DNA from 2 places in the Arthrobacter sp. KNU40 genome. Region 2 is predicted to be linked to the other one. Evidence: predicted binding sites of a transcription regulator. Region 2 holds the regulator's gene; the other holds the start of a gene.
The links. Region 2 encodes LexA, which represses DNA repair genes until DNA is damaged. Its sites were predicted from a motif close to TCGAACANNTGTTCGA; they were not measured.
Positions count from the first base shown of each region.

Region 1: a site for LexA is predicted at 1,688-1,703, ahead of ACSKT0_RS20530 (LexA family protein). Genes of this name have one in related genera too.

Region 1 is NZ_CP195850.1:4,409,731-4,415,953, forward strand. It holds gene ACSKT0_RS20515 (hypothetical protein) at 1-222, shown strand, start outside; gene ACSKT0_RS20520 (hypothetical protein) at 286-606, opposite strand; gene ACSKT0_RS20525 (hypothetical protein) at 1,019-1,525, shown strand; gene ACSKT0_RS20530 (LexA family protein) at 1,717-2,148, shown strand; partial or broken gene ACSKT0_RS20535 (DNA polymerase V subunit UmuC) at 2,141-2,467, shown strand; gene ACSKT0_RS20540 (hypothetical protein) at 2,796-3,041, opposite strand; gene ACSKT0_RS20545 (DUF6531 domain-containing protein) at 3,359-6,223, opposite strand, start outside.
Region 2 is NZ_CP195850.1:1,508,307-1,514,529, forward strand. It holds gene hflX (GTPase HflX) at 1-1,496, shown strand, start outside; gene ACSKT0_RS07125 (ATP-dependent DNA helicase) at 1,489-3,552, shown strand; gene lexA (transcriptional repressor LexA) at 3,597-4,346, opposite strand; gene ACSKT0_RS07135 (LysM peptidoglycan-binding domain-containing protein) at 4,713-5,072, shown strand; gene ACSKT0_RS07140 (histidinol-phosphate transaminase) at 5,163-6,223, shown strand, end outside.

The sequences.
Region 1 (6,223 bases), 2.2 Mb from region 2:
ACGCTGAACACGCATTCGGCCAGTTACCTTTCTCCTGGCCAGAAGACGGTGCTTCACGTCAGTTCAGACAACGATCCGCAGGCTGTGCGGGTGTATGGCCCAAATGGCCGCATCCTAGGCTGTTTAACATTTTCATTCCACACCACGTTGCCCGAAACGCGCTCAATCAGCGTCAGCGACGTCACGGCCTGTGACGAAAAAATTCGTTCCTTTCCGGGTTGACAGGCGAGCTGCCGGACCACCGAACGGGCGGTGTCCGGTGAGGATCTCCTGATGGGCAGGGATTCATTGCCCGAGTTCATCTCCGGACGGCCAAGTTGTGTATCCCAAGGCCCTTTCCGCTCGATACTTCGGTAAAGCCAGGAAAGCTGCACACCCTATGGTTGCGAGTTCGAGGAACGCCAGCGCGGCGGATGCGTAAAAAAGCCACTGCGGAAACCAAGTGCTACTGGCTGTCGCCAGTGCCCCCACCATGAAGACTGGCAGGGTTCCGAAGAGGATTTTGGTTCCGTGGAAGGTTACAAGACGGTAGTGGCCGGCCGCTGGTTGCACAGGCATGGCTTTCCATCTCTTCCTCGGTATCACCTGAACGTTCTGGCTGGTCATCTGGTCCTTTGCTGACACGTGTCGCTACTCGGCGAGTCGGCGGCCCAGTTGGGCGGAAGCGCAGCATCCTCGTCGGTCATGAGCAGAACCTATCACCAGGTCAGGCACAAGATACGGCTCCATACGGAGTTGCTCAGCTGTCTCCTCTAGGCCCGGAAACCAAGAATTCTCGACACGGGTCTTGACGCACATCGATCGGAGCAGGAGAGAAGGTTTTGGTCGCCCGAAAAGGGATCCCTCGCCGGACGATTCGCGCAAGGGCCTCAGCGGCCGGTAGCTGCCCCAATAGCGAGTGGCCTGTCACGCCCAGGCGTCGGGCTGTAGGCTCCGAGCATGTGGAGAGCCGGCGGACTATATCGGCCAGTATTCCCCTGATACGAGATGTTTCTACTGACAATGTTCGGAGCTTCCTATGAATAACCCGTCCACTGTGGTCCCCGTCGGTTCGCCCGGGCCCTTTCCACGCATGGTGCTCTCATCGCCCTTGGCCGGTTACGACGTAACTGTCGCCGAGGGGAAAAATGCGGTGGTAGCTCTCAGGGCTTTGCAGGCGCTGCCCGGGGTGTTGTCCTTCACGCTTCAGATCTTCAGCGCTCCTGGTCTTGAGGTGAGAGGGCGAGGCACACAGAAGGTTCCGCGCCCGGAGCTATCTCCGGGAGGGTTTATCGTGGAAGCCCTCTTCAAGGATGCGAAAAGCCCCGATGGCGAGCCGGTACGGGTCCCTGTCCACGTCCAATCCGGTGGCGGTGGGATGGGCCGATGGGACATCTCTTACTGGTTCAGGCTTCCCGATCCGGTGCCCGCGGAGGTTGCGCTGTCTGTCGCTTGGCCGGATGCGGGGATCCCGCCGACGGTTGTTAACATCGCTCGGGACGACATTCTCAGCGCGACCCCCGAAGAGCTCAGCTTCCCCCGCTAGCCGCATCCAGAAGGTGGGGTGGTCGGCAGCTTGTTCAGGACAGCTCCCGAGCTGCCGACGACGACCGCACCGGAATAGCCCCGTGTGCCCGGGCACGGATTCCGCACCAGATGCAAGATGGTGGAGTCGTCAAACTGTCTGCCCCGGAGACTACACTTATACTCGAACATATTTTCGAATAAAGGTGTGTCATGAGTCTTGCTTTGGACCCTCGCATGATAGACGCGGGGGCGCCTCCGGGGCACGTCCCGGTGGCACCGGTGGCCGTTCCGGCGGGCTACCCCTCGCCGAGCCAGGACTACTTCTCCTCGGAGCTCGATCTGAATGAGCACCTGATCAAGGACAAGACCAGTACCTTCATCGTGCGGGTGTCCGGGGACTCCATGGAGCCGGGCGGCATCAGCGACGGCGACGAACTCATCGTGAACAAGGCATTGGAGCCCAAGGACGGATCCGTGGTGGTGGCGATCCTCGACGGCGAACTGACCATAAAACGGCTGCGAATCACCAGCACCGGCGTGATCCTGCAGGCCGACAACCCCAAGTACCCGCCGATCCGCGTCCAGGAACTCTCCGATCTGCGCATCTGGGCTGTTGCCATCAGGTGCCTGCATTATGTCTAAGCCGGCAGTAATGCGGCGCATGCAGGAAATTGCCCACATCGACGTCAACTGTTTCTACGCCTCGGCTGAGCGGATCTTCGATCCTTCCCTCGAAGGCAAACCGCTCATCGTCCTGTCGAACAACGACGGGTGCGCGGTGACGCGCTCGGATGAGGCCAAGAAGCTCGGGATTGTGCTGGGTGAGCCGTGGTTCAAGCTCGCTCCGCGGGCCAAGGAATGGGGGCTCGTGGCGAGATCCAGCAACTACGAGCTCTACGGATCGATCAGCGCCCGGGTCATGGAGCTGCTGGCCCGGTATTCGGCCTGGCAGGAGGTCTACTTTCTGTACCCTGAAATCTGTTGTTGCGCGCGGCGGCCATATCAATCTCTTCCCCGCCGGACCCAGCCCTGGAGACTATAGGACGCCCCGGCGCCACCGATCCGTGGTAGTCCACGGCGAGGACCAAGCCGAGGGCGAGTGCCACAACGCAGAGTGCGGCGTAGGCCCATGGACTATAGGTCTCGACCAGGGTCTTCGGACCTGAAGGAAGGACTGATAGATAAATAATCGACAGCGAACAGCGCAATGAAGGACATCCCCGTGAGTCTCAACGGCTTCGGCAACCCTGGAAGAAGGGTGATGTAATTCATGCTTATGACAGGAGTCTCTACTTCTGATGCCGGACCGGGTAGCCGAGCTCTTCCGCGGCTCCAAGGACACCCTCCGGCCATTCGGCCAGAAATGTCCACGGCATGTTCTCCTTGGCGAGGAAGTTCACCCGTCCCCAGGAATAGAAGGGATGCGGACGGCCCGGATAAACTTCGCGGACGTCTGAGCGTTCGAGCCTCCAAGGTCCGAAGTGGCGCGCCCACCAACGGGATCTGGGTCGAAACTCAAGCTGTGAGGCGCTCATGGTGAGTATGACGTACGGTCCTTGGATCCTGAACCGACCGGGGATTTCAAACCCGCCTCTGAACTCATATGTCATTCGTCCCCTCTTCCGGTTGCGGTCGGTCTGTCCCAGTATCCTTCGTCCCGCTCATCCTGCCTGAATCTCCCGCAGCAATGTCGAATAAGGGCATCAAACGAGGTTGGCGGAGAGGTGGAGGAAGATGTCAAAGATCAGCAGTTCGTGGTTTGATGCAAACGTTAGCCCGCGAACCCTCCGGATAGGAGTGGCAACGCGGCCAGGCGGCACCGTTTCCAGGACTCCGGGGTGGCGCGAGCATTTTAGAAGATTCCTGGAATTGGCATCAGTGGTGACCACGGTATCGGTGCGGATGATTGGGTCAGTGTGTTGCTCCTGCCGCCGTGGATTTCTGCTGGGAGTGGGGTCGGGAGGAAGGCTTCGAGGCCGGTCTTCACGTTCAGTTCTCCACCGACGACGTGGTCGCCGGGGGCTCCGCAGCTCTTTCCCCCGAATGCGCCGCCTCCAAAACCGCCGCCTAGTACTACTGATAGCCCGCCGTATGTGAAGGGGCCTCCCAGCTGATCCACTGTTCGTGCTGAGCTCACCTGTAAATTGGCGCCGAGTGCCAAGGAGGGGGTTTGCACCCCGGCTCCGCCTGTTTCAGTGAAACCGACGGTGAGCGAGTGATCAACGTCGTTTCTGGCTGCTACGACGCAGACTTCTCCGAATCCGCCTCCAAAGAGCCCGGCACTGGCTGACAAACAAAATCCGACGGAAATCATTCCGGTGGGGTCATTCCGGTTTACCGGATCCCCTGAACCGAAATTGTAACGTTCCCCGGTCGCCGCAGTGAGGGGATCGACGCTGAGGAATTGGGTGGTTGTGGGGTCGTAGTAGCGGGCGCGGAGGTAGTAGAGGCCGGTGTCGGTGTCCTGGGCTTGTCCGTTCCAGCGCAAGGGGGTGTCGGCGGTCCCGGTTTTGGTGGTGAGGTTGCCGTTTGCGTCGTAGGTGTAGCTGGCGGCGACGGCTGAGGTCTGGTCGGTGAGTAGCCTGGTGGAGCCGTATTGGTCGTGCTGGTAATAGAAAGTGTTACCGGTTCCGTCGATGTGTTCGATGGGGTTGCCGGTGTCGTCGTAGAGGTAGCTGGTGGTCCCGTCGGTGAGCATGAGCGGTACTCCTGCACGGGTGTCCCAGGCGTAGTGCTGTGCGCTTCCGGTGGCGGGGGTACGGGTGGTGCGGAGGCCGTCTGCGTTGTAGGTGTAGGTGGTGCCGTTTGCGGCGGTGAGCCGGTTGGCCTGGTCCCAGGTGTAGGACGCAGCCGAGCCTGCGGGTGCCGGGCCGGTGAGCCGGTTGCCCTGGGCGTCGTAGGTGATCGCGGTGGTGGTTCCGGAGGTCGTGTAACCGGTGGGCTGGTTGGCTGCGTCGTAGGTGAGGGTCGCCCCGGTGGCGAGGGTGGTGGTGTTTCCGGCCGGGTCGTAGGTGTAAGTGCCGGTGTTCACCGCAGCGAGCTGGTCACGGCTGGTGTAAGTGTAGCTTTCGGCAGGTTGGGTGATCCCTGTGATCGTTGCCGAGTCCAGGGCGCCGACGGGGTTGCGGGTGTAGGTGAAGGATGCCAGGGCGGTGCTTCCCGGGCCGGTGTCGGTGATGGCACCGACCTGCCCTGCTGCGTCGATGGTTGCGGCGGCGGTGACGCCGTTGCCGTAGACGATGGAGGTCGTGTTGCCGTCCGAGTCCGGGGTGAGAGTGGTGGTGTGCCCGGCCCAGTCCGTGATCCCGGTCAGGTGCCCCGCGCCGTCATAGGCGCGGTTGACGGTTTGTCCGTTCGGGTAGGCCAGTGCGGTGAGGTGCCCGGCGAGGTCGTAGGTGTATCCGGTGGCCTGTCCGGCGCCGTTGGTGACGCCGGTGAGCCTTCCGAGGGAGTCGTAGGTGTTGGTGGTGGTTCCGGTGCCGTCGGTCATCGTGGCCCTCTGGCCAACGGCGGTGTAGGTGAAGGTGGCGTTCGGCGTGGCGCCCCCTGAGTAGCTGGTGCCGGCGCGGTTCCCGGCGGCGTCATAGGTGTTCGTGGTGGTGCGCCCTGCCGGGTCGGTCACGGTGACGGGGTATCCGGCGGCGTCGTAGGCATAGGAGGTGGCACGCCCCAGAGGGTCGGTGCTCTGGGTCAGCCGGTTCAGGGCGTCGTAGGTGTAGTTGCTGGCGTTGCCGGCCGGGTCGGTTTGGCTGGTCCGGTTGCCGTCGGCATCATACGCCGTGGTCGCGACGCTAAAGTCCGGGCTGGTGACGGTGGTGGCCCGGTTCAGGGCGTCGTAGGCGGTGGTCGTGGTTTGCCCGAGGGCGTCGATCTGGGTCGTCCGGTTCCCGTTGGCGTCGTAGTAGTAGCTGGTTGTGCGGCCCAGCGGATCCGTCTCTGATGCCAGGCGACCTGCACCATCGTAGGTGTAGGTCGTGGTGTTGCCGCGGGGAGTCACGGTTGTGAGGCGTTGTCCGAGGACGTCGTAGGTGCAGGACGTTGTGTTGCCGAGCGGGTCGGTGCTGGACGCCAGCGCACCGGCGGTGGTGTGGGTGAGGGTGGTCGTGTGGCCGGCCGGGTCGGTGATGGTTGTGGTGTCACCGGGGTGGGCCGTGTCGGTGTGCCCGTAGGTGGTGGTGGCGGTCTGGGAAGTGCCGGTCAGTGGCGTGGAAACCGTCAGCGGGTTGCCTGCGGTGTCGTAGGTGTAGGTGGTGGTGGTCCCGGCCGGGTCGGTGGCGGTGGTGACCTCGTTCAGGGTGTTGTAGGTCCAGGTGCTTTGGTGGGTCGCGGGGTCGGTCGTGGTGAGTCTGTTCCCGGCCGTGTCGTAGGTGGAGGTGGTCGCATGGCCTAACGGGTCGGTCACGCTGGTTGTTCCGAAGGTGTTCTGGTCGTAGGTGTAGGTCCAGGTTGCTGCCTGGGTGGTGCTGGCGCCGTTGATTACCTTGAGGAGTTGGCCGTTGGTGTAGGTTTCGGCGGTGGTCCGTCCGCCGGGCGAGACGATGGTCGTTGTTCCGTCGGCGGCGTAGCTGAAGGTGGTGATGCCGCCGGCCCGGTCCGTCTGGCTGGTGACCCTCCTCGCCGTGTCGTAGGCGTTCGTGGTGGTGTTTCCGCTTGGGTCGGTGATCGTGGTGATCAAGTTGAGGGAGTTGTAGGCGTATCCTGTGGTCGCCGAGTCGGT
Region 2 (6,223 bases):
CTGTCATCGACCGGATTCTCTCCAAGGACGCACCTGCCATAGTCCAGGACCGCGACGAACCCCGGGGCGTGTTTGGCAAGGCCCAGGCGATTTCCCGTCTGGACGAAGAACACAGCATCTACGACGGCGATCAAGAGGATCTGGCCGAGCGCCGGGCCTTGGGCCGTACCGCGGGCCTGTCCACGGAACTTGAAGATGTCACCGAGGTCGAATACCGGCAGCTGCGCCTGGAGCGCGTCGTGCTGGCAGGCCTGTGGACCGAAGGCACCCTGGCCGACGCCGAGAATTCCCTGAGGGAACTTGCCGCCCTGGCCGAAACGGCCGGCTCGGAAGTCCTGGACGGGATCGTCCAGCGCCGCATGAAGCCGGACCCCGGAACGTTCCTCGGCTCAGGCAAAGCCATCGAGCTCAAGGACATTGTGATGTCCACCGGCGCGGACACCGTGGTGGTCGACGCCGAACTGGCTCCATCCCAACGGCGTGGCCTTGAGGACATCGTCAAGGTCAAGGTGGTGGACCGCACCACGTTGATCCTCGACATCTTCGCGCAGCATGCCAAGAGCCGCGAGGGCAAGGCCCAGGTTGAGCTTGCACAGTTGGAATACCTGTTGCCGCGCCTGCGTGGTTGGGGCGATTCCATGTCCCGCCAGGCCGGTGGCCAGGTGGGTGGTGCCGGCGCCGGTATGGGTTCCCGTGGTCCTGGTGAAACGAAGATCGAACTTGACCGCCGTCGAATCCGCACGCGCATGGCCAAGCTACGGCGTGAAATAGCCGCGATGAAGCCATCGCGCGAGACCAAGCGGGCCAACCGCCGTCGTAATGCCGTTCCTTCGGTCGCCATCGCCGGTTACACGAACGCCGGAAAGTCGTCGTTGCTCAACCGCCTGACGGATGCCGGTGTCCTCGTGGAGAACGCGTTGTTCGCCACCCTGGATCCGACAGTCCGGAAGGCCCAGACCCCTGACGGGATCGGCTACACCCTCTCGGACACCGTCGGCTTCGTGCGCTCGATGCCCACCCAACTTGTGGAGGCTTTCCGCTCCACGCTCGAAGAGGTGGCCGACGCCGATCTGATCCTCCATGTGGTGGACGTTTCGCATCCCGATCCGGAAGGCCAGATCGCGGCGGTCCGCACGGTATTCAGCGAAGTGGATGCCCGGAAGATCCCGGAAATCATCGTCCTGAACAAGGCCGACGTCGCGGATCCGTTTGTCGTGGAGCGGCTCAAGCAAAAAGAGCCCCGCCACGTCGTCGTGTCCACCCGCACAGGACAGGGTATCGCCGAGCTCCTTGGAGCCATCAGCGAAGCCATCCCGCGCCCTGGCGTGCGCCTTGAGGTCCTGATCCCGTACAACCGGGGTGAGCTCATCAACAAGCTGCACAACACCGATGCCGAAATCCTGAGCCTTGAGCATGAGGAGGAAGGCACCCGCGTGGTGGCCATGGTCCATGAGAACCTGGCAGCCGAGCTGGAGTCGTTCGTCAACAATGGTTGATCCTGAGGCGGGGGAGCGCGGCGAAACCGTGGGGGAACGGACCGCCCTCGAACTCCTCGACAAAGCCGTTGCCGGCATGGGCGGCCAGAACCGCACGGGCCAACACCAGATGGCCAGGCAGGTGGCGCGGGCGATCGAGACCGGTGAACACCTCCTGGTCCAGGCTGGCACGGGCACGGGCAAGTCCCTCGCGTACTTGATTCCGCTGATTGCGCACGCGATGGAGAGCAACAAGCCCACGCTCGTGTCCACGGCCACCCTCGCCTTGCAGACCCAGATCGTAGGCCGGGATTTGCCGCGGCTCCTGGAAAGCATCAATCCTGAGCTGGAGCGCCCGGTCAGCATCGCCCTGGTCAAGGGCCGGGCCAACTATGTGTGCCGGCACAAGCTTGAGGGCGGGTTCCCCAGCGAGGAGCCGGCCGAGGGGCAGTTGTTCTCCCTCGGCGAGGACACGAGCGTTCCGCATCTCGCCGCAGCCATCGGCGGGCCTGCCTCGCAGCTCGGCAAGGAAGTGTTGCGGCTTCGCGAGTGGGCCGGGAAGACGGCGACGGGGGACCGGGACGAACTGATGCCGGGCGTGACGGACCGGGCCTGGCGCCAAGTATCCGTCACGTCGATGGAGTGCCTCGGGGCGCAGAAGTGTCCCATGGCGGAAGAGTGCTTCAGCGAGCTGGCCCGCCACCGTGCCGCGGAGTCCGACGTCGTGGTCACCAATCACGCGATGCTCGCAGTCAGCGCCTTCGAAGGCCTGGCCGTGCTGCCCGAATACGACGTCGTCGTGGTGGACGAGGCCCACGAGCTCCAGGACCGCGTGACCGGGGCTGTGTCCGGGCAGCTGTCCGTCGCGATGATCCATGCCGCTGCCTCGAGCGCCCGCAAACACACGGCCATCACTGTGGACGCCCTGAACGCCGCCGCGGACCGCTTGGAACTCGCGATCATCGGTGCGCCCTCGGGCCTCCTGCCCAACGGGCTCAATGACGATCAACTTGATTGCGTGGACCAGCTCCGGGAAGCCTGCCGTGCAGCGCTTTCCGACTCGAAGGGAGATTCGTCCAACACGGTCGACGGCGGACGCCAGCTCGCGCGCTCACGGCTGATGTTGATCCTCGAGCTGTGCGAACGGCTGCTCTCAGCCCGGGAAAACCGGGAAGTCGTGTGGCTTTCCCGGAACAGTACCTTCGATCCGCAACAGGGCTACACGGCGCCCGACGAGGATTCGCCTGCTCTTATCAATATCGCGCCGCTCAGCGTTGCCGGACGCCTCCGGGAAGGGCTCTTCGCGGGCCATACCGTGGTTTTGACCTCCGCCACCTTGGCTATCGGCTCTGCATTCGAGGCCACAGCCGGAGGACTGGGCCTGACTGGCCAAGGCGCCCCCAGCTGGACCGGCGTGGATGTAGGCTCGCCCTTCGACTACCCGAAGCAAGGCATGCTGTACGTCGCCAAGCACCTGCCCAAGCCGGGGCGAGGGACCTCTCCCGAAGCGCTTGACGAACTTGAAGAGCTCATCAAGGCCTCGCACGGCGGAGCCTTGTGCCTCTTTTCTTCCCGACGTGCGGCGGAGGAGGCGGCGGAAGCGATGCGCTCACGCCTGGACGTGGACATCCTGTGCCAAGGCGAATCGACCATGGCCGCGTTGGTGAGGCAGTTTGCCGAGGAGGAAGACACGTGCCTGTTCGGCACCATGTCCCTTTGGCAGGGCGTTGACGTTCCGGGCGGTTCATGCCGGCTGGTGGTGATTGACCGGATCCCGTTCCCTCGTCCGGACGATCCCCTGATGACGGCACGGTCCCGCGCAGTGGCGCAGGCCGGAGGCAACGGTTTCATGGCAGTTTCGGCAACGCACGCCGCCATCCGGCTGGCCCAAGGCGCCGGCCGGCTCATCCGCTCAACGGGGGACAAGGGCGTCGTGGCAGTCCTGGATTCGCGGCTTTCGACGGAGCGCTACGGAAACTTCCTGCGGGCAGCGTTGCCGCCCTTCTGGCCCACCACGGACCGTTCCGTGGTGCGCGGTGCGCTCGAACGGCTTTACGCCGAGTCAGCCAAGGCTTAAGGCGCGCTCTTGCTCACGCGGACCCGTCCTGGTGCGAGGACGTCCTAAAGGGAGCGCAGGACCGAGACGACCTTGCCCATGATGGTGGCATGGTCTCCCAGGATGGGTTCGTACTGCGTGTTCTGGGGGAGCAGCCAGGTGTGGCCGTCGCGCTGCCGGAAGGTCTTGACGGTGGCTTCGTCGTCCAGGAGTGCGGCCACGATGTCGCCGTTGAGTGCGTCGTTTTGACGCCGCACTACCACCCAGTCTCCATCGCAGATAGCGGCGTCGATCATGGAATCACCGGCGACTCTCAGCATGAAGAGCTCGCCATGGCCTACCAATTGGCGGGGCAGAGGCAGTACGTCTTCAACGGTCTGGTCCGCCAGGATGGGTCCACCGGCAGCAATGCGTCCGACGAGGGGGACCATGGCCGTGTCACTGGCACTCGCGAGTTCCGTGACGGCCAGTCCTCCCGCGCTGCGGAGTTTCGCCGGCGATTCAACGCCGGGTATGACAGAGCCGCCGTCCAGGGTCAACGGCATGAGGACTTCCATTGCACGCGGGCGCTTGGGATCGCGACGAAGATAGCCGAGCTTCTCAAGCTGCGACAACTGGTGCGTAACGCTGGACAAGCTGGCTAGGCCAACCGTGTCCCCGATTTCACGCATCGACGGCGGATAGCCATGATCGTTCACTGAACGTTGGATGGTCTCCAGGATTTTCTTCTGGCGGACGGTCAGGCTCTTGGGGGCCTTCTGCGGCTGCTGGCTCCGCGCTGAGGCCGGCCCGCTGCCAGTGGCTTTCGCTGCCATTTTCACCAACGCCCTTCCGTTCCGCCCGTTCGGCCCTGAGGCGCCTGCCGGGACTGTCGGCCTGAAATGTCAGACCCTCCTGTTGCACTGGTTCAGTGCTCTTCCTTCACTCAAACGTAGGGCAGGCACTGGCGTTTTTCAAACATTTGTTCTAGCGAGTCTCGACATCGTTCGTTGATAGGTGCTAAAAATGTCATAGCAAGGTTCGAATATGTGTTCTATAAAAGTGCTGCAGGATCCGGGTGTTCGTTCGAATCGTTCGAACAGATCAACTAATAACCGTCCTGCAAGCACTGACTGAAGGCAAGAATTGGCAGCCGCAACCAGAGATTCCGGAACGCGGCATTGTTCAGAAGGGCTCAGCTCATGTCCGCAATCACCATCACCCACCGGTCCGGCCGCAATACGGCACCGGGCCGGCTTCGCCTGACCCGCCGGGGCCGCATGGTCTTCTTCGGGGTCCCGGCAATGCTCGTGGTCGCAGTGCTGCTCAGCCTGGCGGGATTCCTGAATTCGCCGGCCAAGGCTGCTGATTCCGCCGCCGAGCTGCAGCCCACTTCAAGTACGAGCGTCACGGTACAGGTGGGCCAGTCCTTGTGGGGGATTGCGGGAATCGCCGCGCCTTCCCGGGATCCACGCGACGTCGTTGCCGAGATTATCCAGCTGAACAACCTTCAGGACGGCCACATCGTGCCGGGCCAGCAACTGTTCATTCCGGCCACTTAACACCAACGCTGACCGGGTTGGCAGGTCTCCGAGTCGGCGCCGGGCCGTCACAGTTTCAGGGCATCCGCCCCCGCACCTTAAACTGTCATGGTGAGTGACCAGCTTGAGCGACTTGACCGACTTCCCCTCCGGACCAACCTCCGCGGCCTGAGCCCGTATGGCGCGCCGCAGCTTGATGTTCCGATTTTGCTCAACGTCAATGAAAACACCCATGGCGTGCCGGCCGATGTCCAGGCGGCCATCACCGAAGCGGTAGCGGCAGCCGCCGTCGGACTGAACCGCTATCCGGACCGCGAGTTCACAGAACTGCGCGAGGCTCTTGCGGAGTACCTCGGTCACGGCCTTGCGGCCGAGAACATCTGGGCAGCCAACGGTTCCAATGAAGTTCTGCAGCAGATCCTCCAGGTCTTCGGTGGCCCGGGCCGGACCGCGCTCGGTTTCCCGCCCACGTACTCGATGTACCCACTGCTGGCCAGCGGAACCGACACGGGATACATCGCGGGAGTTCGCGCCGAAGACTATGGACTCGATGCGGCCTCGGCCGCCGCGCAGGTTCGCGAACTCAAGCCGAATGTCGTGTTCCTCTGCTCCCCGAACAACCCCACCGGCACGGGACTTGGCCTTGACGTCGTCGAAGCCGTGTACGAGGCCGGCGAGGCGAGCCAGACCGTGGTGATCGTGGACGAGGCGTACCACGAGTTCGCCCACGACAACACGCCCAGTGCGTTGACACTTCTCCCTGGCCGGGAGCGCCTCATTGTTTCCCGGACCATGAGCAAAGCCTTCGCCCTCGCCGGTGCACGCATCGGCTACATGGCAGCTGCTCCCGAGGTCGCCGACGCGATCCGCTTGGTCCGCCTTCCGTACCACCTCTCCGCCATCACGCAGGCAACCGCGCTGGCGGCCCTCCGGCACCGCGAAGCCCTCATGGCCGACGTCGAGGACATCAAGGTCCAACGCGATCGCATTGTCAGCGAGTTGAGCCGCATGGGCCTCAAGCCGGCCGCCTCGGATTCGAACTATGTGTTCTTCGGCGGAATCGAAAACCCCCATGCCCTGTGGCAAGGCCTCCTGGAACGCGGCGTCCTGATCCGCGACGTCGGCATACCGGGCCACCTCCGCGTCACAGCCGGTACGGAGCCCGAGACCAC